DNA from 3 places in the Vibrio sp. JZG120 genome. Region 2 is predicted to be linked to each of the others. Evidence: riboswitches for the same ligand, from Rfam matches in the RefSeq annotation. Region 2 holds a riboswitch; each other region holds the start of a gene.
What was found. A riboswitch is a leader RNA that binds a small molecule or an ion and turns the genes downstream of it on or off. The one in region 2 is predicted to bind thiamine pyrophosphate.
Positions count from the first base shown of each region.

Region 1: linked by a shared signal. The riboswitch ahead of thiC (phosphomethylpyrimidine synthase ThiC) and the one ahead of thiB (thiamine ABC transporter substrate binding subunit) in region 2 are both predicted to bind thiamine pyrophosphate.
Region 3: linked by a shared signal. The riboswitch ahead of thiD (bifunctional hydroxymethylpyrimidine kinase/phosphomethylpyrimidine kinase) and the one ahead of thiB (thiamine ABC transporter substrate binding subunit) in region 2 are both predicted to bind thiamine pyrophosphate.

Region 1 covers NZ_JBSRRK010000021.1:25,745-35,698, forward strand. The annotation lists gene ACWPOD_RS22570 (aminopeptidase P family protein) at 1-1,540, shown strand, start outside; gene thiH (2-iminoacetate synthase ThiH) at 1,663-2,775, opposite strand; gene ACWPOD_RS22580 (thiazole synthase) at 2,810-3,577, opposite strand; gene thiS (sulfur carrier protein ThiS) at 3,583-3,837, opposite strand; gene ACWPOD_RS22590 (HesA/MoeB/ThiF family protein) at 3,876-4,649, opposite strand; gene ACWPOD_RS22595 (thiamine phosphate synthase) at 4,636-6,051, opposite strand; gene thiC (phosphomethylpyrimidine synthase ThiC) at 6,051-7,991, opposite strand; TPP riboswitch at 8,156-8,254, opposite strand; gene crcB (fluoride efflux transporter CrcB) at 8,315-8,698, opposite strand; gene ACWPOD_RS22610 (multicopper oxidase family protein) at 8,823-9,954, opposite strand, start outside.
Region 2 covers NZ_JBSRRK010000005.1:284,103-294,056, forward strand. The annotation lists gene tamB (autotransporter assembly complex protein TamB) at 1-24, shown strand, start outside; gene ACWPOD_RS12875 (gamma-glutamylcyclotransferase family protein) at 70-417, shown strand; gene ACWPOD_RS12880 (DUF2799 domain-containing protein) at 467-829, shown strand; gene ppa (inorganic diphosphatase) at 899-1,429, opposite strand; gene fbp (class 1 fructose-bisphosphatase) at 1,557-2,573, opposite strand; gene mpl (UDP-N-acetylmuramate:L-alanyl-gamma-D-glutamyl-meso-diaminopimelate ligase) at 2,886-4,244, shown strand; gene ACWPOD_RS12900 (flavin prenyltransferase UbiX) at 4,249-4,884, shown strand; TPP riboswitch at 4,922-5,058, shown strand; gene thiB (thiamine ABC transporter substrate binding subunit) at 5,130-6,122, shown strand; gene thiP (thiamine/thiamine pyrophosphate ABC transporter permease ThiP) at 6,164-7,750, shown strand; gene thiQ (thiamine ABC transporter ATP-binding protein) at 7,750-8,454, shown strand; gene ACWPOD_RS12920 (LysR family transcriptional regulator) at 8,473-9,420, opposite strand; gene ACWPOD_RS12925 (alkene reductase) at 9,513-9,954, shown strand, end outside.
Region 3 covers NZ_JBSRRK010000002.1:445,126-455,079, forward strand. The annotation lists gene thiE (thiamine phosphate synthase) at 1-285, opposite strand, end outside; gene thiM (hydroxyethylthiazole kinase) at 349-1,140, opposite strand; gene tenA (thiaminase II) at 1,159-1,821, opposite strand; gene ACWPOD_RS07860 (ABC transporter substrate-binding protein) at 1,876-2,826, opposite strand; gene ACWPOD_RS07865 (ABC transporter permease) at 2,849-3,649, opposite strand; gene ACWPOD_RS07870 (ABC transporter ATP-binding protein) at 3,642-4,400, opposite strand; gene thiD (bifunctional hydroxymethylpyrimidine kinase/phosphomethylpyrimidine kinase) at 4,390-5,247, opposite strand; TPP riboswitch at 5,345-5,452, opposite strand; gene ACWPOD_RS07880 (TldD/PmbA family protein) at 5,765-7,150, shown strand; gene ACWPOD_RS07885 (TldD/PmbA family protein) at 7,150-8,493, shown strand; gene trmY (tRNA (pseudouridine(54)-N(1))-methyltransferase TrmY) at 8,574-9,173, opposite strand; gene ACWPOD_RS07895 (DUF3087 domain-containing protein) at 9,334-9,858, shown strand.

The DNA of each region.
Region 1 (9,954 bases), on a different contig from region 2:
ATTTGAATATCGTCACCTTATTGAAGAACCAGCTTTAGATTGGGTTCTAGACAACCTGCCAACAAACGCATCTGTCGCAATTGATCCTCGTATGCACAGCTCAGCTTGGCTAGACATGGCACAAGCTAAACTGGCTGGAAAGCTTGAGCTAAATATTCTGACCAACAACCCAATTGATGAGTTGTGGCATGACCGCCCAGCGCCTGTTGTCTCTGATGTTCGCCTGATGCCAACAGAAGCCGTCGGTCAATCAAGTGAGAGTAAGCGTCAAGAGATCGCCCAACTGGTAAAAAAAGCGGGTGCAGATAGCGCTGTGATCACAGCATTAGATTCTATTTGTTGGCTGCTGAATGTACGTGGTTTGGATGTATCACGCCTACCAGTTCTGCTTTCTCACGCGATTCTGCATGCCGACTCAACCGTTGAATACTTCCTCGATCCTGCTCGTCTACCTGCTGATTTTGACGCTCACGCAGGCAGCGGTGTGACCGTTCACCACCCAGAAGCACTTCAATCTCGCCTTGAAGCCATGACAAGTAAAAAGGTATTAGTTGACCCTGCAATCAGTAACGCTTGGTTTAAGCTAGTACTACAAAACTCTGGTGCGTCCGTGATTGCAGCAGCAGACCCATGTCTGATGCCAAAAGCGGCGAAGAACTCGGTTGAAATTGCCGGTATGAAGTCGTGTCATATCCGTGATGGCGTGGCAATGAGCAAGTTCCTATGTTGGTTAGATGCGGAAGTTGCTGCTGGTAACCTGCATGACGAAGCGACATTAGCAGACAAACTGGAAGCATTTCGTAGCGAAGACCCTACGCTAATGGATCTCAGCTTCGATACCATTTCAGCCGCGGGCGGCAACGCGGCCATGTGTCACTACAATCACGAGAACCAACCTGAACCTGGCAAGCTAGAGCTGAACACACTTTACCTAGTGGATTCAGGCGGTCAGTACCTCGATGGCACTACCGATATCACGCGTACTATCGCGATTGGTCAACCTTCTGCAGAAATGAAGAAGCAATTTACGTTGGCGCTGAAAGGTCATATTGGCGTTGCTCGAGCTCGTTTCCCGAAAGGCACACGTGGTTACCAAATCGATACACTAGCTCGTCAGCACCTATGGGCGGAAGGCTACGATTACGATCACGGCACTGGCCACGGTGTGGGCCACTTCCTAAGTGTGCATGAAGGCCCAGCAAGCATTTCGAAGAAGCAAATTGATGTGCCTCTATTAGAAGGTATGGTGCTATCAAACGAGCCAGGTTACTACCGTGCAGATGCGTTTGGTATCCGTATTGAGAACCTAGAGCTTGTTGTTGAAACACCGACTAACGGTGACTTCCCTGTCCTGTCATTTGAATCGCTAACACGCTGCCCAATAGACAAACGCAACATCAACGTTGATATGCTAACTCGTCCAGAACTTGCTTGGCTGAATGATTACCACCAGAAAGTATGGGATGAGATCAGCCCGCTAGTCGAAGGTGATGTTAAAGAGTGGCTTCGTCAGGCAACGCTACCAGTAGCACACAGCTAGAAGCTAGAAGCTAGAAGCTAGAAGCTAGAAAAAAGTAGAGGGTTGATGTTTTGCATCAACCCTCTTTTCTTTACTTATGTTTCACGTGAAACATAACGATGACCAGTAGCTTTATTTGCTGATTAACCAGAATACGCTGAGTGCCAATCTCGCCATACAGGGTCAAAGCCTTTGGCTCGAATCATATCTTCCACAGAACCAGCACTTCGCTCATCACTGATCTCAAACTGCTCGAGCTCAACATCATCCATCGCATAACCACCCGGCTGAGTTTTCGATGCTGCAGATATACTGGTAATGCCTAAAGCCAATGCGTTGTCTCTAAACTTCGGTGACTCACGAGTCGATAATGACAACTCCACTTCTGGATTCAACAAACGATAAGCGCAAATCAACTGAACAAGCTGCTTATCCGTCATTACTGATTTGGGTTGGAGCGCGCCCTCACAAGGACGTAAACGTGGGAAAGAAATTGAGTAACGAGTCTGCCAATACGTGCGCTCGAGATAGTCCAAGTGAGCTGCCACATAAAAACAATCTGTACGCCACTCTTCCAATCCTATCAAAGCGCCAATACCGATCTTATCAATGCCCGCCTTTGCGAGGCGGTCGGGTGTATCCAATCGGTATTCGAAATCCATCTTATTGCCACGTAAATGGTGCTCAGCATAAGTCGAAGGATGATACGTTTCTTGATAAACCATCACCGCATCCAAACCCAATATCTTTAGCTCTGCGTATTCGTCTTGATCTAGCGGCTGCACTTCCATCGCCAAATAATTAAAGCGTTGCTTAATCATCGGTACCATTTCGCGGAAGTATTTCATGCCCACTTTGGTTTCGTGTTCGCCAGTCACCAGCAATACGCTATCGAACTTCATGCGTTTAATGGCTTCAACTTCTGCAGCCACTTCGTCCCTATTCAAGGTACGACGCTTGATTCTGTTCTCCATCGAGAAGCCACAATAAGTACAAGCATTGGCGCACAAATTAGAAAGGTACAATGGAATGTAAAGCGACATGGTATTACCAAACCGCTTGCGAGTTGCTGAGTATGACAGCTGAGCCATTTGCTCTAAATATGCTTCAGCCGCTGGTGAAATTAGCGCTTTAAAGTCTTCCAAATCACGCTTGGGTTTATTCAATGCTCGCTCGACATCTTGTGCCGTTTTCGCGTAGATCGACATCGAAATGTCATCCCAATTCAGCTGCTTAAATTGTTCAACGAAGCTCATGTTTTCCTCGCTTAATAGCTAAACCAATCTAGGATTAAAGCTCATCTAGGAATGACGTCAGTGGACTCGACGCAACCGCATGAGAAACCTTACCCGCAAGTCCGGCTTCATAAGCCATACGCCCCGACTCTACCGCCAACTTAAATGCCTTCGCCATCGCAACGGGATCGCTCGAAGCTGCAATCGCGGTATTGACGAGCACGGCATCCGCGCCCATTTCCATCGCACGCGCGGCATGTGAAGGAGCACCAATACCCGCATCGACAACGACAGGAACATTAGCTTGGTCGATAATGATCTCTAGGAAATCATGAGAAACTATCCCTTTGTTAGAACCGATCGGCGCGCCTAATGGCATGACCGCAGCACAGCCTACTTCTTCCAATCGTTTACACAGTACTGGGTCAGCATGACAATAAGGAAGCACAATGAAGCCTTCACGCACCAGTTCCTCAGCGGCTACAAGTGTCTCAATTGGATCGGGCATCAAGTACTTCGGGTCTGGATGAATTTCCAGTTTTAGCCAGTTTGTACCTAACGCTTCTCGCGCCAATTGTGCTGCAAACACAGCATCTTTAGCATTCTTTGCACCTGAGGTGTTCGGCAATAAGTTCACCCCCGCTTGTACTAACGGCAGCAAAATATCGTCTTGTTGGTCGTTCACATCCACACGCTTCAACGCCATGGTCGCAAGTTGAGATCCCGACACTTGAATCGCTTCTGCCATTAATCGGCTGTTGGCAAACTTCCCTGTTCCCGTGAACAGTCTTGATTCGAATTGTTTATCACCAATTTTAAGCATCGACTTTAACCCCCTGCGATCGCTTGAAACAAAGAGATGCTATCTCCCTGTGAAAGAACTGTGCTAGCCCACTCACTGCGCGGCACAACATGGTTATTAATTGCAAAAACACAGCCCATTTCAGGCAACGCAAATTGACTAATGATTTGCTGTAGATTCGACTCACTGGCAACTTGATGTGACTGGTCATTGATGACAATAGTGATCATATCTAAGTCAGCAGCGGTCATTTGTGGTGCTTGTTGTTCTGATAACGTCATTGCTTCCAACTCTCTTAATTCTGTCCATTACTCGTAAGCTAAATCTGAGCACACACTTGGCACTGTTTGTCTTTGCTTATCGCCATGGTTTGCCATTGCAGTTTCAATCCATCAAACAGATGCAACTTGGCAGTCTCAACATGAAACTTTCCCGTCGCCAGTTTTTGAATTGCCGCTATCGCTTGGTAGTTACCAAGTGTCCCCACCACCGGACCGACGACACCGCTCTCACTGCATTTTTGCGTTTGCGGTAATTCATCGAACGGATACAAACAGCGGTAACACGCTTTACTCTGCGCTTCTTGTTCACTTGGTGTTTGGTAATCAAAAACAGCGAATTGCCCTTGCCAACCAATTGCCGCCGCCGAGATGAGCGGCGTATTTTGCTCGAAACAAACTTGGTTAATTAGCTGGCGCGTTGGCATGTTATCGGTGCAGTCCAGCACCACATCCGCTAGCATCACCTCAAGCTGCAGCTGTGCTTTGTCTAATCGCTTATTGAGAGCACGAACTTGGACCATAGAATTAAGTTCAGTAAGTTGCTTTACAGTCGCTTTTGTTTTCGCAACTTGGAGGTCTTGCTCACGATAAATGATCTGACGTTGTAGGTTACTGCTATCAACTTCATCATCATCAACCACAACCAATTTACCAACACCCGCTGATGCCAAGTACAAACTCGCTGCGCTTCCTAACCCACCACAACCGATGATTAGCACATGCGATTTACTCAAACGCTCTTGCCCACCTTCAGCAATTTCAGGCAGAGCGACTTGGCGTTGATAGCGAAGGAACTGCTTATCCGTGAGCATGCTCGCCTCTCTTGGTATGCGCCAATTCACTATTCTGATCAGTAAACGTTAGCTGTCTTTCCTTCATCAGTTGTGCAAAAAACTCGATAACGGACTGAGGTGATTCTGCCAAGGTAATAGCTCGCACAACTGCCAAACTAGAAACACCTGTTTGCCAAACTTGGTCTGCATTAGATTGGTCAATGCCACCAATCGCGACCGTCGGAAAGCCAAGTACATAGTCACTACCTGCTTTGTCTTTTGCAGGACGGAAAACCGACTCTGTGTTTCCATAAGGAATGCTATCAATCAGTTTTTGATACAGTGCCAAGCGCACCAAACCTTGTGGTTTCGATGGCATCTGTTTTGTGGTGGTTGGGAAAATATGCCCTAGCGCGATGTAGCTAGGATGAATTTGTACGATGCGCAGTAGTTCGTAATAACCATGCGTAGAAAGACCAAGACGAATGCCGGCTTTGGTTAGCAGAGCCAAATTCGACTCTTCTATGTCTTCTTGTCCTAGGTGAACGCCATAAGCGTCATGCTTGATTGCCAACTGCCAATAGTCATTGATGAACACTTGTGCTTGATATTGACGACCTAGCTCAATTGCTCGAATGATCTGTTGTTCCACATCGGCTTGTTGTGGGTTCTTGATTCGTAGTTGAATAGTGTTGATGCCTAAAGGCAGTAGACGCTCAATCCAAGCAACATCATCAACGACTGGGTAGAGCCCTAGACTTTGCTTAGTTAGAGTTGGAAAGTTAACGCTCTCTCCTTGTGCTGACCAACCAACTTGAATACCGAGTCGGTTATCTTCCAGTACAGGTGTCGGGAAATCATCAAATTGGTCAGCCCACTTAGTAGATCGTCCCTCATCAAGGTTATCATTCAATAGTGTTTCACGTGAAACATTCGCTTGTTGAGTTAGCATTCCTCGAGCAAGTGTTAACGCATCTTCGATAGGAAAGTCGAGTACTGTCAGCGTTACTGTCCAAGCAAGATGATGTTCGGGATCGAACATTGCGTTGGGTTTGGACTTAACGGAAAGCGCTCTCACTTCGTCGTTAAGTGGGTGACGCCAGATATCAAGCTGAAGCACTTTCTCATTTTCATCGGAAACTTGAGTATCAGCAATACCAATGTAAATCGCTTTCGACGGTTGCTTTGCGCACACTTCTACCGATAAAGAAGAACGGTAATAAAGCACAAATGAACTCTCATGCTCAGAGTTATGTCCATCAATAAGATCAGTCGTTATATGTGTAGTCTGTTGGTCGCGAACAAGCTGAATAGATTGAGTTGGGCTCACACCCAACTCAATGTCTTCAATGCTAAAACCCTGTTCTTTCGCCAACAACAAACATTGCTGAACTAAACCTGTTAGTTCAATCAATGATGACGGAATAAGGATTTTGCTCATTAATCACTTACCTCGGCATGTGCTGCTGGGTGGTATAACTCAGAACCTGACTCTCTAAATTCTTGCGATTTCTGACGCATCCCTTCGAGAGGATCATCCAGCATTTTGATCGAGATAGCTTGGTCCGCAGCAACTTGCTCAGTGTCTTTCGCGTACTCTCGAACCTCTTGCGAAATCTTCATCGAGCAGAACTTTGGTCCACACATCGAACAGAAGTGAGCAACTTTTCCTGACTCTTGAGGCAAGGTTTCATCATGGAAAGCGCGCGCGGTTTCTGGGTCGAGTGACAAGTTGAATTGGTCTTCCCAGCGGAACTCGAAGCGAGCTTTAGAAAGCGCGTTATCACGAACTTGTGCACCTGGGTGTCCCTTAGCCAAATCAGCGGCGTGCGCAGCAAGCTTATAAGTGATCATGCCTACTTTCACATCTTCTTTGTTTGGTAAGCCAAGATGCTCTTTAGGAGTTACGTAGCAAAGCATCGCACAGCCATACCAGCCAATCATGGCAGCGCCAATTCCTGACGTAATATGGTCGTAACCAGGAGCGACGTCTGTCGTCAGTGGACCAAGGGTGTAGAACGGAGCTTCATGGCAGTGCTCTAGCTGCTCTTCCATGTTCTCTTTGATCATGTGCATTGGAACATGGCCAGGACCTTCGATAATGACCTGTACGTCGTATTCCCACGCAACCTTAGTCAACTCACCAAGAGTACGAAGCTCCGCAAATTGCGCTTCGTCATTAGCATCGGCAACCGAACCAGGGCGCAGACCATCACCGAGAGAAAGTGCCACATCATACTTGGCACAGATTTCACAGATCTCTCGGAAGTGGGTGTATAAGAAGCTTTCTTGGTGATGCGCTAAACACCATTTCGCGATGATAGAACCACCACGAGAGACGATGCCAGTAACACGCTTTGCAGTCATTGGCACATAGCGAAGTAGTAAACCGGCATGGATAGTGAAGTAATCAACGCCCTGCTCTGCTTGCTCAATCAGAGTATCGCGCATCACTTCCCAGTTAAGGTTTTCGGCAACTCCATTCACTTTCTCAAGCGCTTGATACATAGGTACGGTACCGATCGGAACCGGGCTGTTACGCAGAATCCACTCGCGAGTTTCGTGGATGTTACGTCCAGTAGAGAGATCCATAACGGTATCCCCACCCCAGCGTGTCGCCCAAACGAGCTTCTCAACTTCTTCCTCAATCGAAGACGTCACCGATGAGTTACCGATATTGGCGTTCACTTTGACCAAAAAGTTACGTCCAATGATCATTGGTTCGGATTCTGGGTGGTTGATATTAGAAGGGATAATCGCTCGACCTTCGGCAACTTCTTTGCGAACAAACTCGGCGGTAATGTCTTTTGGAAGATTCGCTCCAAAGCTTTGACCAGGATGCTGTTGATTCAGTACATCATCACGGTACTTGGCACGACCCATGTTTTCACGCAGCGCGATGAATTCCATTTCTGGGGTAATAATGCCTTTGCGAGCATAGTGCAGCTGAGTGACGCACTGCCCATCTTTGGCACGTCGAATACGTGGTAGATTACCGTAACGAAGCTCGTCTAGTGTTTCGTCTTCTAAGCGTTCTTTGGTGTACACCGAGCTTACTTCATCGAGTAACTCTGTGTCACCGCGTTCTTCAATCCAGCTTTCTCTTAGCTTTGGTAGGCCACTATAAAGGTCAATATCGTAGTTCGGATCAGTATAAACACCTGACGTATCGTAGACTCGGACGGCTTCATTTGGCTCGAAAATAGGCGCTTCTTTTGTGCCACCAATCAGACTATCTGCTAGCGCTATTTCACGCATAGGTACACGAACATCTGGACGTGAGCCTTCTACATATACTTTTGTGGAATTTGGGTACGGCTGTACCGAGAGTGTTTCAATGAACTGTTTTGCTTCCAGTCTCGCTTGTTTGCGACTCGACATAGCATTTTTCCTTGCTTTGTTATACTAGATAAAAAGTAATTGGATAAAAATGCTTGGCGGATAGATGCGACAAGAGGAGTCAAATTAAGGCTAAATAAAGCTTAAGTAATTTGCCTATAACAACATTCGACTATTTGATAGGTCAACCAGAAAGAACTCCGGTATAAATATCTTCTCTTGTTCCCTTCGCAGATTCTAATCTGATCAGGTTCAACGGATCCCGAATTAACGGTCTCAGCCTTATGGCACTCCGACAAGTGATATCAGTATATAAAAACGGCCTGGTTAAACCAAGCCGACCTGTTTAATTTTTAACTACTTTGCTAGCTGCGCATCAATAATTGGAAACCGAACCACGCAGCAGAGATGCTCAGCACCACATTTAATAAAATATTTAACCCCATCTTAAGAAATGCACCTTGCTGCATAAGTAAAACATTATCCATAGAAAAGGTGGAAAACGTCGTCAGTGCCCCTAAAAATCCCAAACCAATCACTTGTCGCCAAGGTTCTGTTGCCAACAGTTCATTGTCGAACGCAGCAATCAACAAGCCCATTATAAATGAACCAACCACATTAACGGTTAACGTACCGTATGGAAAACCACGCCCCAATAAAATGATACACAGTTCAGATATCAAGTAACGAGAACACGCACCAAAAGCACCACCTAGCGCAATAAAACCAAGAATGGAAAACTGTCCCATAATTCCCCCCAACACTATTGATGACGATATTGTAACCAAAACTAAAGCGATATTGATGGTGAAATTTTAGAATTCGACAACGTATTGCATTTAAAACACACTGAGATTAAAAAAGTTACAGGAGTCACTTTACTTCAATATACCCCATCAAACCGGTTTTCATATGCTCAATAACATGGCAGTGATACATCCAACGTCCAGGGTTGTTAGCAACAAAGGCAGCTTTGGCACTGCCATTTTTTCCAAGTAAAACCGTATCGGTATGGAACGGTTCGTCAAGTTTCTTGCCATCTAACTCAAGAACAGTAAATGTATGCCCATGAAGATGAATAGGATGATGATATTGAGTAACGTTCTTCAAATTGAAGATATAGGTTTTTCCAAGTTCCAATTTTGAAAGTGGTTCTGGGATATTATCTTTACTCATTCCCTCCCAAGCTCGTTTGTTCATCAGCCAGAATTTAGGTATCGCTTTGCCCGATTTATCGGCAGGAGTGATCGCCCCCTCCCATTCAAACACATAATCGATTTGCTCCGCATTTTCCAAATCAAGATCAGGCACAGGGTTGAGAGGCAATAAAGACAGTTTCTTGTTGCTTGGCAGGTCAGACTCAACAACTTCAAACTCACACAAAGAGAATGGGAAGCGCCCTTTCATTTGACGCACATAAACACGCTCTCCAGCCTTCGGAGCAATCAATCCGATATCCAATCTCATTCCCGGACCAATTTTGTGTTGAGTGAGCCTATAAGGCGTTTTAACTGGATTGCCATCGATGGCAATAACCCAAGCCTCTGTGCCTTCAATCGCGATCGGATAGGTAATGGTGTTATCGACATTAGCAATTCTTAATCGCGTAGTCGCGTTCTGCTTCAGCGTATAAACAGGCTCATGAATACCATTGACGCCACTCCACTCTCCTGGCGTTCCCATACGTGCACTCAAGCGCGGCACCATTAGATTCTTCCACTGTCCTTGCTTGTCTAAATGCCAATGCTTGAGGACGACTTCATGCTCTTCATCAAACTGAACAGGCTCAGCCTCTTCAACAATTATTAGCCCAACCAACCCCATACCAAGCTGCTTAACGCTGTTCATGTGTGGGTGATACCAAAACGTACCTGCATCTGGCGGAATAAACTCATACGTAAAAGTCTCTCCGGGCATGATAGGAGCCTGGCTTAAAAACGGAACTCCATCCATTTCAATAGGAATCCTCAAGCCATGCCAATGAATCGTCGTCGGCTCTGATAGC
Region 2 (9,954 bases):
CTCTATCAATTTGAGTTCGATTAGAGCTTGTTCACCTGCGTACATAAAGTTCATGACTAAGGAGTGGTTATGCAGCATTTAGTTTTTGTATATGGGACCTTGCGTAAAGGAGAGTGTAATCATCACTTTCTGAGCTCGGCCCAGTTTCTTGGTCAGCATGAAACGGATGCTCAGTTCGCACTTTATGACTTAGGTCCTTATCCCGCGTTGTCTGTCGGGCAGCGCTCGATACAAGGTGAAGTGTATCTGATTGATGATGAAACCTTATCCGAGCTAGATAAGTTGGAAGATGTGCCAGTAGAGTATCGTCGAGAGAGTATCGTCACGCCGTTTGGCCAAGCTTGGATCTACTTGTATCAAGATACCGAACAACTGACCGAAGAAATCGCTTCCGGAGATTGGTGTCAAAAGGTGTGAGCTATACTGACATTATCAATAGCGACGAGCTGGTCACTAAGGAGTCATGATGAAGGTATTCGTAATTGGATCAATGGCGTTGATTCTTGCCGCATGCGCGCAAACAACCCTGCCGACCTCGAGTAATGCTACCGACTGGCAAGCGTTTGGTAAGCAGTCTGCCTTAGATGGATTAAGAGTTTTATCTGAAGATCGTATCGCTGCACTGGATAGTACTAATCATGCTACGCCTGAACTGATCATGGCCTATCAAACGGGTTATCAGCAAGGGAAGCAAGAGTATTGTGAACAAAGCGCGTATATGCTTGGTGTTATCGGGCGTCCGTATTTTGGTATTTGTGATGACCTAGACCCTTTCTTTCAGCATGACTATGACGCCGGCCGAATGTCTTCTGCAGGCGCGCCTATCTAGTTGACTTACACAAAATTAAAAAGAGCTGCCCTAAAGCAGCTCTTTTTAATTTTGTATCAGCCGTGATGCTTATTTTTTCTGAGCGCGCTCGTAAGATTCTAGGATCTCAGCTTTAGCGGCAGCAACACCTGCCCAACCATCCACTTTCACCCATTTGCCCGCTTCAAGCTCTTTGTAACGCTCAAAGAATTGCGTGATCTGCGCTTTCAGTAGTTCTGGGATATCGTTTACATCTTGGATGTGATCGTACTCTTTCGAGATTTTGGAGTGTGGAACCGCAAACACTTTTGCGTCTTCACCTGACTCATCCGTCATCTTCAAAACGCCAACAGGACGGCAGCGAATCACTGAACCTGGCATGAGTGGGTATGGTGTTGGTACCAGTACGTCGACTGGGTCGCCATCAAGAGACAGCGTATTGTTCACGTAGCCATAGTTACATGGGTAGAACATCGGTGCAGACATGAAACGGTCGACAAATACCGCACCAGAGTCTTTATCTACTTCGTACTTGATTGGATCTGCATTTGCAGGAATTTCGATCACGACATAGATATCTTCAGGCAGCGACTTGCCTGCTGGCACATGGTTTAAGCTCATTAGAATATTCCTTTTCATTAACGATGAGTCACACAGAAGCGGCTTCATCTGATGATAAATTCGCGTTTCACTTTAGCGACAAAAACGCGGCAGGTAAACACCTGCCGCGTTGGACAAAGGTCTGAAATTATTCTTCGTCGCGGTGCAGTTCAAGGAACTCTTCAACTTTGCGAACCATGTTCTTAGAACCAACAAAGAAAGGCACACGTTGGTGCAATTCGGTTGGTTTGATATCCATGATGCGATTGACGCCGTCTGATGCAATACCGCCCGCTTGCTCAATTAAGAACGCCATTGGGTTACATTCATAAAGCAGACGCAGTTTGCCCTGTGGATGGCTTTGCGTACTAGGGTAAAGGTAGATACCACCTTTCAGTAAGTTGCGGTGGAAATCAGCAACCAATGAGCCAATGTAGCGCGAAGTGTATGGACGACCGTCTTCTGGCACATTCTCTTGGCAGTACTTGATGTACTTCTTCACCCCTTGAGGGAAGCGAATGTAGTTACCTTCGTTGATCGAATAAATCTTGCCTTCTTCTGGAATCATCATGTTTTCATGAGAAAGGCAGAAGCTGCCGATAGATGGGTCGTAAGTAAAGCCGTTTACGCCGTTACCCGTGGTGTAAACCAACATGGTTGATGAACCGTAAATCACGTAACCAGCGGCAACTTGCTTATGACCAGGCTGAAGGAAATCTTCTTCTGTCGCTGGCGTGCCAATAGGTGAAACACGGCGATAAATAGAGAAGATAGTACCGACAGAGACGTTCACATCGATGTTAGAAGAACCATCAAGTGGGTCCATCAGTACCACATATTTGGCGTTTTGGTTGAGCTCTTTGTTGAAAGCAACCGCTTCGTCTTCTTCCTCACTGGCAACGCCACACACTTGGTCACGAGCTTCAAGCGCGGCTTTGAACTTATCGTTCGCGTAAACATCGAGCTTTTGCTGGTCTTCACCTTGGACATTTTCCGTGCCTACAGCACCAGTGATATCACCGAGACCCGCTGCGTTGATTTCGCGGTTAACGATTTTTGCAGCTAAACGAATGGAGGCTAAAAGGGATGATAGATCACCGCTAGCGTGGGGGAAATCCGCTTGTTTTTCGACAATGAACTCGCCTAGGGTGCGCAGTCCTGACATGGTTAATCCTTACATTTTCATTTCATTGGGGGTAGTGCGCAAGTGAGCATCTCTTTATGGATGTTAAACGATTGCGCTGGATGTAAGTTTAAGTCGCAGATCTTTTTAATGGTAATGAAGTAACTGTTTGAGATCTCAATTTATTTGTAGACTTGTTTGAGGGATTCATCAGTAAGCAAGAGGTTGTACAGTCTGTGTTCAACCTTGTCATATTTGTGAAAGGGACTGCAAGAAGAAGGCTAAAGTCTCTCGCTTTTCTGGTTGTGATCGCGATAATGAAAGCATTAAAGAACGCATTACAAGGTTTAGTTTATGCACATTCATATCTTGGGTATCTGTGGCACATTTATGGGCGGCGCTGCGATTTTAGCGCGCCAATTAGGGCATAAAGTCACTGGTTCTGATGCCAACGTTTACCCACCGATGAGCACGTTGCTTGAGTCTCAAGGTATTGAAATTATTGAAGGCTTCGACCCGTCTCAACTCGACCCTCAACCAGACCTTGTGGTGATCGGTAATGCCATGAGCCGCGGTAACCCATGTGTTGAACATGTGCTCAATACCAACATGCGCTACACCTCTGGTCCGCAGTGGCTCAACGAGTTTTTGCTGCACGATCGCTGGGTATTGGCGGTATCGGGTACACACGGTAAAACGACCACGTCGAGCATGCTGGCTTGGATACTCGAAGACTGCGGTTATCAACCTGGTTTCCTAGTTGGTGGAGTTCTTGGTAACTTTGGAGTCTCTGCTCGTTTGGGCGAAAGCATGTTTTTTGTCGTTGAAGCGGACGAATATGACAGTGCTTTTTTCGATAAGCGTTCTAAGTTTGTGCACTACCATCCTCGAACCTTAATCATGAACAACCTTGAGTTTGATCATGCTGACATCTTCGATGATCTAGAGGCGATCAAGCGCCAATTCCATCATTTAGTGCGAACGGTTCCCGGCAATGGCTTAATCTTAGCTCCGAAGCAAGACCAAGCTTTGGCGGATGTATTAGAGCGTGGTTGCTGGACAGAAAAGCAGTTTTCAGGTGTTGATGGCGACTGGCAAGCGCACAAATTAGTGGTCGATGGCTCAAAATTTGAAGTTGCTCTGCAAGGCGAGAAGGTCGGTACCGTCGAATGGGATTTGGTGGGTGATCATAACGTTGATAATGCACTGATGGCGATTGCCGCGGCGCGACACGTTGGCGTAACGCCGGAGCTTGCGTGTCAGGCTCTGGGCCGTTTCATTAACACCAAGCGCCGTCTTGAGTTAAAAGGTGAAGAGCAAGGTGTGACGGTTTACGATGATTTTGCGCATCACCCAACGGCAATTGAACTCACCGTCGGTGGTTTGCGTAACAAGGTAGGCGAAAAACGCATTCTTGCCGTGTTGGAACCTCGTTCTGCCACTATGAAGCGCGGCGTGCACAAAAACACACTCGCGGATTCGCTACACAGCGCAGATGAAGTGTTCTTATTCCAACCAGACAACATCGAATGGTCGGTGCAAGATATCGCGGAACAATGTCAGCAACCTGCTTTTGTTGACGCTGACATCGATAACTTTGTAGCGAAAATCGTTGAACGTGCGCAGCCAGGTGACCAAATCCTCGTGATGAGTAATGGTGGCTTTGGCGGTATTCACGGCAAGATCCTCGAGCAACTTAAACAAAAAGCCTGATTTTATGCAAAACAAACAGCAGCAAGCAGAAAAAGCCATCACTTTAGCGTTAACTGGAGCATCTGGTGCACCTTATGGTCTGCGCCTTTTAGAATGTTTGGTCGCGGCGGATTATCATGTCTACGTTCTGATCTCTTCGGCGGCTCGTGTCGTGATGGCAACCGAACACAATCTTAAGTTGCCAAGTGGCCCAGAAGCCGCAAAGCAAGCGCTGGTGGAACATCTCAACTGTGATCCAAATAACATCACCGTTTGCGGTAAAGACGATTGGTTCTCGCCGGTTGCGTCTGGTTCTGCAGCGCCCAAACAAATGGTGGTTTGCCCATGCTCTGCGGGAAGCGTTGCGGCCATAGCACACGGTATGTCGGACAACTTGATCGAACGGGCCGCTGATGTAGTAATGAAAGAGCGCGGGCAGCTGTTGCTCGTGGTTCGCGAAACACCATTCTCAACGCTGCATCTGGAGAACATGCACAAACTGTCGCAAATGGGCGTGACCATCATGCCAGCGGCTCCGGGCTTCTATCATCAGCCGAAGAGCATTGAAGACTTAGTGGATTTTATGGTGGCGAGAATTCTCGACCACTTAGGTATTGAGCAAGGTTTAGTGCCTCGTTGGGGTTATGACCAGCGTTCGTGAGCTGATTGTGTAACCACTCAAATACCTTTACAATCCATCCAACTCATCGGGGAGCAAACCCATTTAGCATTGAGTCAATCAATGCATTTGGGCGCTGAGACCTAAGTTCTTAACTAGGGACCCGTATTACCTGAACCAGATAATGCTGGCGTAGGAATTGAGTCTGGATATTGGAAGTCCTTAATAGCCGCCTCAACCCTGTGCCGCTCAACTTATTTCTCTGAAATACTCATGGAGAGCGAGCAGTGAAAACCACTTCAAGTCTGATTGCCTTAGCTGCAATTACCTCTACTTCAGCGTTTGCTGCTGAAAACCCATTAACTATTTATACCTACGATTCTTTTGCCGCAGATTGGGGGCCGGGTCCTAAAATCGAGCAAGCTTTTGAAGCAAAATGTGGCTGTGACGTTAACTTCGTGGCGTTGGACGATGGTGTGTCGATCCTGAATCGTCTTCGTCTTGAAGGCGGTAATAGCAAAGCCGACATCGTGTTAGGTCTGGATAACAACCTGATGGCAGAAGCAAAGAAAACCGGTCTGCTTACCGAGCACAATGTGGATACGGCCAACACAGTGTTACCAAATGGTTGGAGCGACACGACGTTTGTACCGTACGATTACGGCTACTTCGCATTTGTGTACAACACAGAGAAACTGGCTAATCCGCCGAAAAGCATGAAAGAGCTGGTGGAAACGCGCGATGATTTGAAAGTGATTTATCAAGATCCGCGTACGTCAACGCCGGGCCAAGGCTTGATGCTGTGGATGAAATCCATCTATGGAGACGATGTGACGCAAGCGTGGCAGAAGCTAGCGAGCAAAACCGTAACGGTCACGAAAGGTTGGTCAGAAGCGTATTCCATGTTCCTTAACGGCGAGTCGGACTTAGTGCTTTCTTACACTACGTCACCTGCGTACCACTTAATTGCGGAAAACGATTCAAAGTTTGCGACGGCGAATTTTGCTGAAGGTCACTACATGCAAGTTGAAGTCGCCGCTAAAGTGAAAGGGGCAAAAAATTCAGAACTTGCTGATCAATTTATGAATTTCATTTTAAGTGATGAGTTCCAGTCAGCGATGCCAACGGGTAACTGGATGTACCCTGTTACTGACGTTGAGTTACCTGAAGGTTTTGAAACCTTGAGCGTTCCAAACAAGTCGTTGAGCTTTAGTGCTGATGAAGTGGCAAAAATGCGTAAGTCTTGGATTCGCGAATGGCAAAGCGCACTGACGTTTTAGCTGACGTTCCACCCCTCATCTGAATGAGATAGGTTTTACCTTTGAATTCTGTTCCAAAAATAGGTTTAGGGGTCGCGATGATCATCGCGACCTTTGTTGTTTCTGCCCTAGGTGCTTTGATTGTTCAAGCCCCTTCACTTGATGTGTCTGTGGTATGGGACGACCCGTATTATCAACATGTCACCAAGTTCAGCTTCTACCAAGCTTTTCTTTCCACATTGCTCAGTGTTGGCTTTGCCATTCCAGTTGCGCACGCGCTTTCACGTCGCCAATTTTGGGGTAAGTCATTACTGCTTAAGCTGTTTGCATCGACGCTAGTTTTGCCTGTTTTGGTTGGTGTTTTCGGGCTGTTAGCGATTTATGGCAACAGCGGTTTGTTAGCGCAGTGGCTACAGAGTTTCGATAGCAAACTGCCATTTTCTATTTACGGTTTGAACGGCATTTTACTCGCCCATGTGTTCTTTAATTTACCTTACGCGGCGCGCTTGCTGTTGCAAGCATTAGAATCTATTCCTGCCGAGCAACATAAGCTGTGTGCGCATTTAGGTATGAACCATTGGAATAAGTTTCGTTGGGTGGAATGGCCGCGTTTAAGACAGCAACTTCCCCACGTTTGTGGTTTGGTATTTATGCTGTGCTTCACCAGTTTCGCCACTGTAATGGCATTGGGGGGCGGGCCAAAATCTACCACCATTGAATTGGCCATTTACCAAGCGATTAAGTTTGATTTTGATTTACAAGCTGGGGCGTTATTGGCGCTGTGGCAGATGCTGTTATGTGGACTGCTTGCCATTGGAGTGCAGAAGTTAACAAAGCCTGTTTCTATCAGTGCTGGCAGCACATCGGTACAGCAATATTTAACGAAGGATCATGGGTGGTCAAAAGCTTGGGATAGCTTTTGGATCATAGGTGCCTTTTTACTGGTGATACCACCGTTATTGATGGTGTTACTGAGTGGCATCAACCAACAAGTTTGGACGGTTTTAACCGATGAACGTTTTTGGTCTGCGTTATCTAACTCACTCAAAGTGGCAGGGTTAGCCAGTGCGCTTGCGGTCGCTGCGGGCGTGTCTATATTGTTGACCAGTCGCCGTTGGCGATTGCAGTACAAAAATACGCGAGCCGATCAGATTGAGCTAATCGGCACCATTATTTTGGTGACGCCGGGTTTGGTGATTAGCACCGGATTATTCTTGCTGTTGCGATCATTTACCGATGTTTTTAGCTTGGCGTTTTTTGTTGTGATTTTGGTAAATGGTTTGATGGCTTTGCCTTACGTGATCAAAACGCTGGCACAGCCAATACTGCACATCGAGCAGCAATACCAGTATCTGTGTGCCAGCTTAGGCATGCGTGGCTGGCAACGCTTTAAAGTGGTGGAGTGGCAGGCGCTGCGCAAGCCATTCGCACATGCGTTTGCGATCAGCTTTATGTTTGCGATTGGCGATTTAAGTGCTATCGCGTTGTTTGGCGGGCAAGAGTTCCGCACTTTGCCTCTGTATTTGTTCCAGTTACTTGGCAGCTATCAGATGGACGCGGCTGCGGTGGTATCGGTGACCTTGTTGTTGTTGAGTGTGGGCTGTTTTGCCTTGATTGAGAAAGTATTGAAAACGAAGGAGAGAGCGTAATGTTAGTGTTGGATGATGTGCAGTACACCTACCAACGTGAGCTGTTTCGTTTTGACTTAACGATTGAGCAAGGTCAGATTGTGTCGCTGATGGGACCAAGTGGGGCTGGAAAATCGACGTTGCTGGCGTTGGTGGCTGGGTTTATCCATCCTGACCAAGGTGACATTCGGGTTGATCGTGAGTCGATTGTGCACAAAGAGCCCTATCAGCGTCCTTTCTCCATGCTGTTCCAAGAGCATAACTTGTTTTCTCACTTGTCGGTGCGTGACAACATTGGCTTAGGTTTACACCCAGGGCTAAAGCTCACGGTAGACCAAAAACGTCAGGTTGAACAAGCTGCGCAGCAAGTTGGCGTTGCAGAGTACCTCGACCGTTTGCCTGAGCACCTTTCTGGTGGGCAGCGTCAACGTGTTGCCTTAGCACGTTGTTTTGTTCAGCCTCATCCCATGTGGCTGTTGGATGAGCCTTTCTCGGCGCTTGATCCGGTTTTACGTGAAGAGATGCTGAGCTTGGTAAAAAAACTGGCGGCAGAGCGGGGAATAACCGTATTGATGGTCACGCACCATTTAAGCGATGCCAAAGCCATTGCCAGCCACTTTGTGTTTGTGGCTGATGGCAAAGTGGAAGCGGCGGATAGTATGTCTGCATTGAGTGAACAGCATGCTAGTGAGAAGCTTGCGGCATTTATCCGAGCCGCACGCTAATGCTCAATGGTGGCGGGATTATGCTTCACCGCAACACAAACCATGTCGAGGACCAAATTCAAACTGAGATCTTAGGCTCATGATATGGTCAATCATCGCTTGTACTCGTCGCGTTCGGTTTGCGCCAGGACGATAGACTAAATAAATGGGCATTGGTACCGTGTGCCATTGAGGTAAAACTCTGACTAAGGAGCCATTTTCCAGCTCTTGCGTCATGTTTTGCATAGGTAAGTTAGCGATTCCCAATCCTTTGAGCGCGCCTTTTAATACCGCTTCTACGGTGGTGCTAGAGAAGTTACTGCTTACCGAGACGTTGACCGTGCTGTCCTGCGAAATCAACGTCCAAGGGCCTATCTCTGAAACATACTGATATCTCAAACAGTTGTGTGTTGTCAGATCTTCTGGCGTTTTAGGTACGCCACACTCAGCTAAATACTCAGGACTGGCGGCCAATACTCGGGTGGTGTAGCCCAATTTTTTAGCAATCAGTCGATCATCGACGATCTGGCCGACTCGAATTGCCATATCAAAACCGTGTGAAAACAGATCAACAAAATCGTTCGATGCTTCTAACGCAATTTGTACTTTTGGCCATTGTTTTAAAAATGGTAAAAAGATGTGCTCAGCTATATACGCGTCCAAGGCTGGTGGCGCAGCAATGCGAAGCCGACCTTGGATCTGCTGTTCCATTTCCTGAACGTCTTGACCAATCGAGTGAAATTCCTCAACTAAGCTTGCAGCACGCTCTAAAACCATTTGACCAGCTTCGGTAATCACCAACTTTCGGGTCGTGCGCTCTAGGAGCTTGGCTTCAAAGTGTTGTTCGAGTCTGGTTATGGCTTTACTAACAGTAGATTTTGGTAGGTTTAACTCCAGCGCGCACTTGGTTAAGCTCAGTAGTCGACAGCTTGTGACAAAGATAGAGAGCGTCCTAAAGTCAATTGTTTCTAAATTTCGAACAATCACTTTCAATTATCCATATTGTTTCAATATTGATCTGATTATAGTCTGGCTCTTCATCCTTAGCCATCAAGTTATTGTCATTTGAGGTAAACAACATGTCCAACTCTGTAGACTTATTTTCTCCTATCGAACTCGGTCAATTAGCATTAGATAACCGTGCCATTATGGCCCCTTTAACGCGCGCTCGTGCCAGCGCAGATCATATCCCGAATGACCTTATGGTTGAGTACTATGCTCAACGCGCGAGTGCTGGACTTATCATTGCTGAATGCACCATGGTGATGGAAGGAACGTCTGCTTTTATGGCAGAACCGGGCATTTATAACGAAGAACAAATTGCAGCTTGGAAAAAGGTAACGGATGCGGTTCATGAAAGAGGCGGTAAGATCGTCTTGCAAATTTGGCATGCGGGACGCGCTTGTCATCCTGAACTGAATGACGGGAAAACGCCTGTTGCAGCGAGCGCACTAGCCATTCGTGATGAGTTAGTCCATACCCCTTCAGGTAAGCAAGCATATACGGTACCACGAGCACTCG
Region 3 (9,954 bases), on a different contig from region 2:
TTGACGAGCGATCTCTGCTGGCATGTCTGACTGCCCGAGGTGAACACCATCGGCATCGACGGCAAGGGCAACATCAACACGATCATTGATGATTAACGGGACGTCAGTGCCTTCAAGGACCGTCTTTACGGCTTGAGCTCGTTCAATAAATGCACGAACGTCACCATGTTTTTCGCGTACCTGTACCATGGTTACCCCACCTTCTACCGCCTTTCTTACAACGTGTTTGAGAGTGGATAAATCTTGTTGGTCGTCGGTGACCAAATACAAACGATAGGCGTTCATTATGTTTCCTTTTGCCTCCCACTGTCTTTGGAGTGAGAGGCGTTTAAAGCATTGAGAAGTGATTTATCTCACTTGTAATTTAAGACGTGTTGCCAGTGTTTCTTCGTCCAGTTGGTAAAGCTCATCCAAAAGATGCATTTGCAAGCTACCAGGCCCTCGCGCTTGCTCAGCCGCAATTTCACCCACAACGCCAAGCACCGCTGCCGCAGCAAGGCCCGTTTCGTCGCCGATTGCTGCGAAAGCGCCAGTCAGTGCCGTCAGTGTGCAGCCCATGCCCGTTACGTATGGCATCATCTCGTGACCATTATTCAACTGGACGGTTTGCTCTTTTGTCACGATGTAGTCAGTTTCGCCGGAGATCACCACGCTCGCTCCATATTCTTCAATTAAGAAGTGAGCCGCCCCAAGGGCTGCATCACTACTGTCGAGTGCATCTACACCTTTGCTTTGCGCTTGCTCACCAGCGAGAGCAATGATTTCGGACGCATTACCACGAATGATTAACTTGTTTGCAAGGCGGGCGATTTCGCGCGAGGTTTCGGTACGTAGTGAACTTGCACCGCAACCGACAGGGTCGAGCACAACGATTTTACCGTTCGAGTTGGCTTGCTCGACGGCATAGCTCATGCGCGGCGTCCAAACGCTGTCTAGGGTGCCGATGTTGATCACCAAAGCGCCAGCAAACGACATCATTTCTGCCATTTCTTGCTTTGAATGCGCCATGATTGGCGAAGCACCGATAGCCAACAAAGCGTTCGCCGTGTTGTTCATCACCACGTAGTTGGTAATGTTCACGACTAAAGGCTTTTGCTGACGCACTGCGGTTAATGCTTGAGTGATTTGTTCTATTAACATGAGATTCTCCAATTAACCTTATTGCGCGTTTAGACCTTGTTGCCAAAACGCCACTTCCATACGCGTTGCGGTTTTGAAGACCTGAATTAGGTTTTGACCGCGCTGGCTGTGGATGTCTATTTCAGCCAGTAGCTGGTTAAAGTGTTCGGCCCCACTTGCCACGCCAGATTGGAACTCTTCACCGCCGTACAAGTTAATCCAACTTGCGTAAGGATTGCCTTCGAATACCGTGTTTTCATCTTCAATCAGCATTTTACCAATGACGGCGTAGCCGATGGAGCAAGGGGCGAGCGCGGCATACAAGTCAACTAAGTCGCCCGTCATTCCCGCATCCAATACGTAGCGCGTGTAAGCCACCGTGCCAAAATCTTCCGGCTCGTTTTCGAGATCAGATTCCGTCAATCCCCACTGACCGCAGTAGGTAACATGGTGGGCAATCTCTGAATCTAAAAGTGCATGTACACTTGGTAGTGCGCGGCGCATGTCGTCTAACGTACGTGCTTTGTAGATTGCCAGCGCATAAGCTCGCGCGTACTGTTTTAGGAATAAGAAATCTTGTTTCAAGTAATGCAGAAAACAAGGTTGAGCCAGTGTGCCTTTGGCCAATTGCTGCACGAAGGCATGCTCTGTGTATTCTTGCCAATCTTGGCGGCAAGCGTCGATCAAATCTTGGTATTTCATTATGGGTATCTCGTTATCAAAAGACCCTAGGCTGAGATCCTAAGGTCAGTAGAATTAGTCAAAGCTCGGTACGTAATCTTTCGCTTTTGGCAGTGTTTTGATGATTTTTTGTGAATACATGAACTCGGCGTAGTCGTCATAGCGTTTTAGATCGACTGCTGATGGGCGAAGCGCGAAACGAGTTAACGTGTCATTCCAAGCGCGTTGGTTGAGCTCGTTGTTTAGTGTGTCTGGCGAGTAAGCGACAAACTCTTTCCAAGACTCTTTAGGATGGTTGACGATGTAAGTGGTCGCTTGCTCCAGCGCTTTGTTGAACGCTTTGATAGCCGCTTTGTCATAGGTTTTTGCATTCGCCACAAACACCAGTTCGTCATACGCTGGTACGCCGTGTTCTTCTGGGAAGAAGGCTTTGGCTTTGTAGCCTTCTAGCGCAAGTTGGTTGGTTTCGAAGTTACGCAAGCCGCCCCAAATAGCGTCTACTTTACCGGATGCGAGAGAGGAAGAGAGAGCCCAACCGACGTTGATGATTTGCACGTCAGAAAACTTCACGTTCTCCTGCGTAAGCATGGTGCCGATTGTCGCCTCTTCGTTACCTGCGATAGCAATACCGATTTTCTTGCCTTTAAGGTCGCCAAGGTTATCGTTCTTACCGTTATCCAACACCATCAATGTGTTGAGGGGAGTAGCAATCAAGGTCGCAGAGCGAATTAATGGCAAGCCAGCCGCTACGTCGATGGTCAGGCTAGGTTGGTATGAAATCGCCATATCGACTTTGCCAGCCGCAACTAGTTTGGGTGGAGTGCTTGGGTCGGCGGGTTCTTGGATATTGACCTTCAAACCTTGCTGTTTAAAGTAGCCGCGCTCTTGTGCGATCACGATAGGGCCATGGTTCGGGTTAACGAACCAATCCAGCATTAAAGTAAGCTCCTTTTCGGCAGCAAGTACGTTAGTTGAAACGATTGAAGCGAGCAGAGCAGCAGCGCTCATAAGTTTGTTTTTATTCACGGGGTTCTTCCTTTTTCTTTCCCTATTTGTTTTCCCAGGGAATGGCTTTTTTCAGTAATTTGTCAGTAGTGAAATAGAGTGCGATAGACAGCGCGGCGAGGATAAACAGCGCCGCAAACATCTCATCAATGATCATGCGAGCGTTAGCTTGGAGCATCAGATAGCCCAAGCCTTCACTTGAGCCGACCCATTCACCTACCACGGCACCAATCGGCGCAATAACCACGGCAACGCGAATACCAGACGCTAACGTTGGTAGGGCGGCAGGTAGTTGAATATGGCGCAGTAATTGCCATTTCGATGCGCCCATGGTTTTGGCAAGATCGAGGTAACCAGTTGGTGTATTGCGTAAACCGTCGTAGCAACATGTCGTGACGGGGAAAAAGATGATGATCGCCGCCATTACTACTTTCGATGCGATGCCGTAACCGAGCCACAGCATCAACACGGGCGCGATAGCAAATACTGGAATGGCTTGGCTAGCGATAAGAATCGGCAATAGCCAGCGTTTGAGCGGCTCGAACATCAGCATTTGCAAAGCGAATAGCAAACCCATCGATAAGCCGAGTGCGAGGCCAAGTAGGATCTCTTGTGCCGTTACCCAAGTGTGTTTGAGTAGCACGTCGTATCGAGTGACTAATCTATCCAATACTTCAATTGGCGAAGGCAAGATGAAGCTTGGCATGTCAAACACCACTACAATGAGTTGCCACAAACCTAAGATCACGGCTGCGCTGATCAGCAGACGCAACGCCGGATGAGTTACGCGTTCCTTTTTACTAATACGCGCCGAAACGGAGTTGTACTGAGTCATATCACTCATAGTCTTTCTCCAACTGATCCAAAATCGCCTGCTGTAGCGCTGCGCACTCTCCATCGAGAGATCTTGGTGGCTTGGAGTCCGGAACAACCAAGTGCTGCGCTTGAGCAGGCGTGCCTTGCAACACATAGAGTTGGTGTGACAATCGCACCGCTTCTTGTGGGTCGTGCGTAATCAAGACAACGGTTTTGTCCTTTAGTAGCTCGGCTGAGAGAGTTTGCAATTTGTGGCGAGTCACGGCGTCCAATGCCGAGAAAGGTTCATCCATCAAAACCAAAGGTTTGTCTTGCATCAGAGTGCGAGCAAGGGCTACGCGTTGTCGCATACCTCCAGAGAGTTGAGCGGGTTTGGCGTTAGCATAATCAGCCAACCCAACGTGCTCTAATAAGTTGAGAGCACGTTGTTTATCATCCGCTGAATTTGAGTTGGCGTGAGAAAAGCGCGAGCTAAGGCAGACGTTATCCAGCACGTTAAGCCACGGTAGCAATAAATCCTGCTGAGCCATGTAAGCGATACGGTCATGCAGTGCGGCGCCATCGGTTGTGATGAGTTCGCCATGCCAGTCAACTTGGTTATCCAGTAGGCCAGCTAAGTAACGCAATATCGTGGTTTTTCCGCAGCCACTTCGCCCGAGTAATACCGTCCATTGACCGATAGGAATGACCATGTTCACTTTCGCTAAAGTCGGTGTTTGGCTGTCTTTGTATTGCAAACTGGCGTCGGAAAGCTGAATGCCAATCGCGTTAGCGAACATAAGTATGACCCGAAAAAAAGTGATTCACAGGGCCGTGACCTTTACCGACATCCAATTCATCAGCGTGTGCGATAGCTTGGCTGATGTACTGCTTACCAAGGTGCACTGCTTTGTGTAGGTTGTTGCCTTGGCTAAGGTAAGACGCAATGGCGGAAGACAGTGTACAGCCCGTACCGTGGGTGTTTTTGGTCGGAAAACGCTTGGCGCTGATTAACTCGGCACAGTCTTGCATGATCAGCAGATCGTTGCTGTTTTCATTTTCTTCAAGATGACCGCCTTTGAGCAGAATAGCTTTGGCACCAAGTGCACGAAGGTCGGTAATCATATCGTTCATTTCAGATTCTGATTGAGGCACTGGCTTACCCGTCAATGCTGCACCTTCTGGCAGGTTAGGAGTGATGATGTCTGCCAGTGGAATTAACTCTTCTTTTAATGTGCTGATTGCCGACTGTTCCAGTAATAGATCGCCGCTGGTGGCCACCATTACAGGGTCAATCACGAGGTGTTTTGGCTGGTATTGTTTAATTTTGTCTGCAACAACTTTGATGATGTTGGAGTCGGCTAGCATGCCCACTTTGACTGCAACGATGTTGAGGTCGGTAAATACTGCATCAAGTTGGCTCTCTACATGGTCGAGAGGAATGGGGAAAATCGCAGAAACGCCTTGGGTATTTTGCGAAGTAATCGCCGTGATTACCGAGCAAGCAAAACTGCCGGTTGCGGACATCGCTTTGATGTCGGCTTGAATACCTGCACCGCCACCACTGTCTGAGCCCGCGATGGTCAATACGATAGGGGTAGGCAAGGCTGGCGTGTGATGTGAATGAGGTTGTGATTGCTGCGTCATGGTCGCTCCTACTACAAGACGTATAGGAACTGACTTTGACCGTTGCAGATAGATCGATTTTTCGATCGCTATCGCTTACCTAAGAGGGGCGGCGAAAGGCAAAGTGCGCATAGTTCCCTACGTCAGTGCTAACTGAATCAGGTTCAACGGGTCTCGAATCTCGATCTCAGCCAACGCTTATCGCGTGGCCCCCCGACTATTTCGCTCGGATGATAGCAGGACCATTGCGGAAGGGATACGTTTTTTGAGAGTAATTATTATTGAGTATTCAATTATGCGAGGTGAGTGATAGGGTAAGCATCTAAATGGTTCGTCGTGTGGAATTTACTAGTGCAACGCTCTGGTGAAAGAGCTGAACCTGGAATATTTAATAAATAATCGTGGTCTCGCTAAGCAAGGATTAGCACAAAACAAGGTTAAAAAACTGTTAAAATTTAACGCGTTGCCAATTTAACTTTGTTGAACTTTTCGACAGTTAATTAGGAAGGCTAAGACGATCATCGAGCAAGGAGACTTCATGCTTAATTCTGCAACAGCGAAGTCAGTGATCGATCATGCTCTCTTTTTAGGGGCTGATTTCGCTGAACTATTCGTTGAACATCATCAAACTAACACCGTCCAGATCGCATCTGGTGAGGTGGACAAGATCAATTCGGGGATTGATTTTGGTATCGGTATTCGCCTCTTCTTCGGTCACAAAGTGCTTTATGGATACACCAATAGCACGGACGAAGCCGAGCTAAAACGCGTAACCTCATTGCTTGCGGCAAAAGACAAGCGTGAGCAAATCGCGTCAGCAGGTTCTTTAAATTTGAACCGCTACCCAATCCAACACGGTTGCCGCATGCCGTTAAGTCAGGATGCCAACTTAGATTCAAAAATCGCGTTTCTATTGAAAGTTGACCAAGCTGCGCGTGCAGAAAGTGAGTACATCAGCCAGTTCATTGGTAGTGTGCTTCAGCGCGAGCAGCAAGTGTCTATCTTCAACTCAGAAGGTTTGCATGTAGACGATACGCGTCACTACATTCGTGTGGCGGGTAACACCGTTGCTCAAAAAGGTAATGAGCAGTCTTCTGGTATGGAAGGTCCTGGCGCTCTTGCTGGTTGGGAGTTCAGCGAACAACTTGATTCGAAAGAGCTGGGTCAAACTATCGCGCAGCAAGCGTTAGTGAAACTTGGCGCGGATGCTTGTCCATCGGGTGAAATGCCAGTGGTAATTGGTAACGGCTTTGGCGGCGTTATCTTCCATGAAGCGTGTGGTCACTTACTCGAAACCACTTCGGTTGCGAAGAAAGCGTCCGTATTCCACGACAAAATGGGCGAAATGGTTGCTCACACTGCAGTGAATGCTGTCGATGATGGCACCATGACCAACGAATGGGGCTCGATTCATGTTGATGACGAAGGCATGAAGACTCAGCGAACTCAATTGATCAAAGACGGTAAGCTAACCAGCTTTATGGTCGATAAAATGGGTGGCATGAAGACAGGTTATGAGCCTACGGGTTCTGGTCGTCGTCAGAACTACAAGTTCGCACCAACCTCGCGGATGCGTAACACCTTTATCGAAGAAGGCGAGCATTCACTTGACGACATGCTGGCAGGTATCGAACGTGGTATCTATGCGAAGAAGATGGGCGGCGGCTCGGTTCAACCGGGAACGGGCGAGTTTAACTTTGCTGTTCGTGAAGCTTACCTCATTGAAAATGGCAAAATCACCAAACCTCTGAAAACAGCAACGCTGATCAGCACGGGTCCAAAAGTGTTGAAAGAAATCAGCATGGTCGGCAAAGACATGGCGCTTGCGCCGGGCATGTGTGGTTCAGTAAGTGGTTCAGTACCAACAACAGTCGGTCAGCCAACACTGAAAGTAGATAATATTCTGGTAGGAGGCGGTAACTAATGAGCCAAGAACAACAACTTCTTAATGCGGTTGATTACGTCCTATCAGAAGCAAAGCGTCAAGGTGCGGAAGCGGACGTGATTGTGAACCGTAACAGCAGCTTTTCGCTGAAAGCAAACCAAGGCAAGCTGGATGAGTACAAAGTAAGCTCAAGTCAAGTGCTGGGTGTTCGAGTTATTAAAGATGCTCGTGTCGCGACAAGTTATTCTGAATCACTAGAGCAACCAAGTTTAGATTTGATGCTCACAAACGCGCTGCAAAGTGCTCGCTTTTCCAAGCAAGATGAGCATCAAACCATCAGCTGCGTAAACAGCAAAATCACCACTGATATTGCAGAAATTGCGCAAGACGATACCACATCGGTCGATGAGAAAATTGAACTGTCCCTTGCGCTTGAGCAAGGTGTTGTGGCTCTGCCTCACGCTTCAAGCTCACCATACAATGGTTACAGTGACGGTGAAACTCAGCTCATCATCGCGAATACTCAAGGTACGTTATGTCAACATTTCGAGCGATCGTTCACTTGTTACGCGTATACCTTGTTTGAAAAAGACGGCAAACAGTCGATGGCGGGAAGAATGTCGCTAGGTCGCCGTTTTGATGAGTTGGATCCAGCTTATTGTATAGAAGGCGGTTACAACCTTGCTCGCGATCTTCTTGAAGGCGCTCCGGTTGCGACAGGTAACTATCCGGCCATTTTCCACATCAATGCTTTAAGCAGCCTGTTTGGTGCATTCGGCAGTGCGTTTTCTGGTGTGAGTGCGATGAAAGGCATCTCGCCACTGGGTGACAAGCTTGGTCAAAGCGTTGCAAGTGAACTGATCACCTTTACCGATGCGGCTTACATGCCAAATGGTATGGCAATCGCAAGTTTTGATAGTGAAGGCTTTGCTACTCAAAACAATGTGTTGATCGCCAATGGCCAACTGAATACGCTATTGCACAATAGCCAAACAGCGAGTTATTTGGGTGCAGTGTCGACGGCAAGTGCATCTCGCAGTGCAAAATCGAGCCTAGACGTATCGGCAAATCATAAAGTGATTGCGACAGGCAACAGCAGTGCGCCAGAAGTCAAAGCAGGTGAATACCTAGAATTAGTCGAACTGCAAGGGGTTCACTCTGGTGCAGATGCTGTCAGTGGTGATTTCTCATTTGGTGCGAGTGGCTTCTTGTGCCGTGATGGAGAGCGCGTTCAACCAGTTCGTGGGATCACGGTAGCCGGTAACTTCTATAAGATGCTGCAAGAAGTAGAAGCTGTGGGTGATACGCAGCTTATTAATGATAGCCGCACTTTCTTCGCGCCAGATGTGCGTTTTGCTCGATTGAGCATTGGCGGTAAGTAAGCGCGGCATAGAAAGTCAGAAACAAAAAAGAGGACTCGATCGAGTCCTCTTTCATCATCTAGCAACGTGTACGCGAATAACTATAATTCGCGGATATCCAGTTCGTTGTGGATCAATACCACACACTGAGAAGCGAAAAGCATCTTAGGACCTAAGCTGATCTTCTCAGTACCTAGGCGCTTCAAGCTGTTGAACGACTTCTTCGGCATCGGGATGTGATCGGTTAGCAAGAAACATGGGTTTTCACCAATTTCTGTGTCACGAACAAATTCGCCTTTCTTGTCCAACATATAAAGCTGGTGATCTTCGGCTAGTTCTTGAACCAAGCGTTCGAAGCTTACTGTACGAACCGTAATACCCGGTTCAACTTCGCGAAGCTGCTCTTTACCCATACCAACAGATGCGTCTAACGCACGGGCAACGGCAGCGATCAACGTTGACTCGTGAAAACCACCAATATTGGTAATGTCGTTTGAACGAATGGTAATCGTGCGCGAGTAATCCTTCGTGCTCTCTAATACCAAGTGGACAACCACATCTTCACGGTGAGATTGTGCCACGAACATGGTGTTCATCATGGTATGAGCAAGGATCTCGGTATGCGCCTCGTTACCAACACCTTCTAATAGTGCTTTGCTGGTGGTTGGCGCCGCGCGAGCTCGTAAAACAAAAGAGCGCATGAATTTAGCCTCTATATAGGAAGAGTGAATGCGCGGAAGTATATACCCAAGCAGGGAAGGGATGCGAGTTTAATAGTAAATGTGAACTTACTTACAAAGCTTCGATTGTCGTGCGGAGTGTGCTGGTTAGAATAGGAGGCAACCCTGTTAGGAGCGGTATATGGAAATCAAAAAGATAAATAAAGACATTTATAAAAAGAAAGTAAACCTGGTGATTGGCGGTTTTGTTGCGTTGCTCGCTATCTCATCTCTTGCCTTTAGTACCTTGCTTATTGTTTTGTTTGGCAACACTGAAGTCGTACCTGAACAATCAACGGGAAACTTTCATTGGAATTTGATTGGTGTCGTTCTCGCAGTCGCAACTTCCCTCTCTTTATTGAATCAAATTAAAACTCGACCATACATGGAAGAGGTGCTGTACGTTTGGAAGCTCAAGCAACTGCACAATAAAATATTTCGTAAACTAAAAAGCATTAAAGCAGCCGCGAGCAATGACGATGTAAAAGCGCTCACTACGCTTAAGTTCTATTACAAAACTCAACAACAAGTGTTTGAGTTAGACAACAACACATTGACGATGAATAGTGTAAATAAAGAATTAGAGGCAATTGAGCAAATCGAAGCGGCGCAATCACTGGATCTTGATATCACCAGCTTTAAAGAGAGCTGGGTAGACACATACTGATTGCCTATTTGCTACTTGAAGTTAACAACTGAGTGCTAAAAATAAGCGTTTGAGTGAGATTTAATCATTCGACGCTTTTTTTTAGTTTTTTTTCTA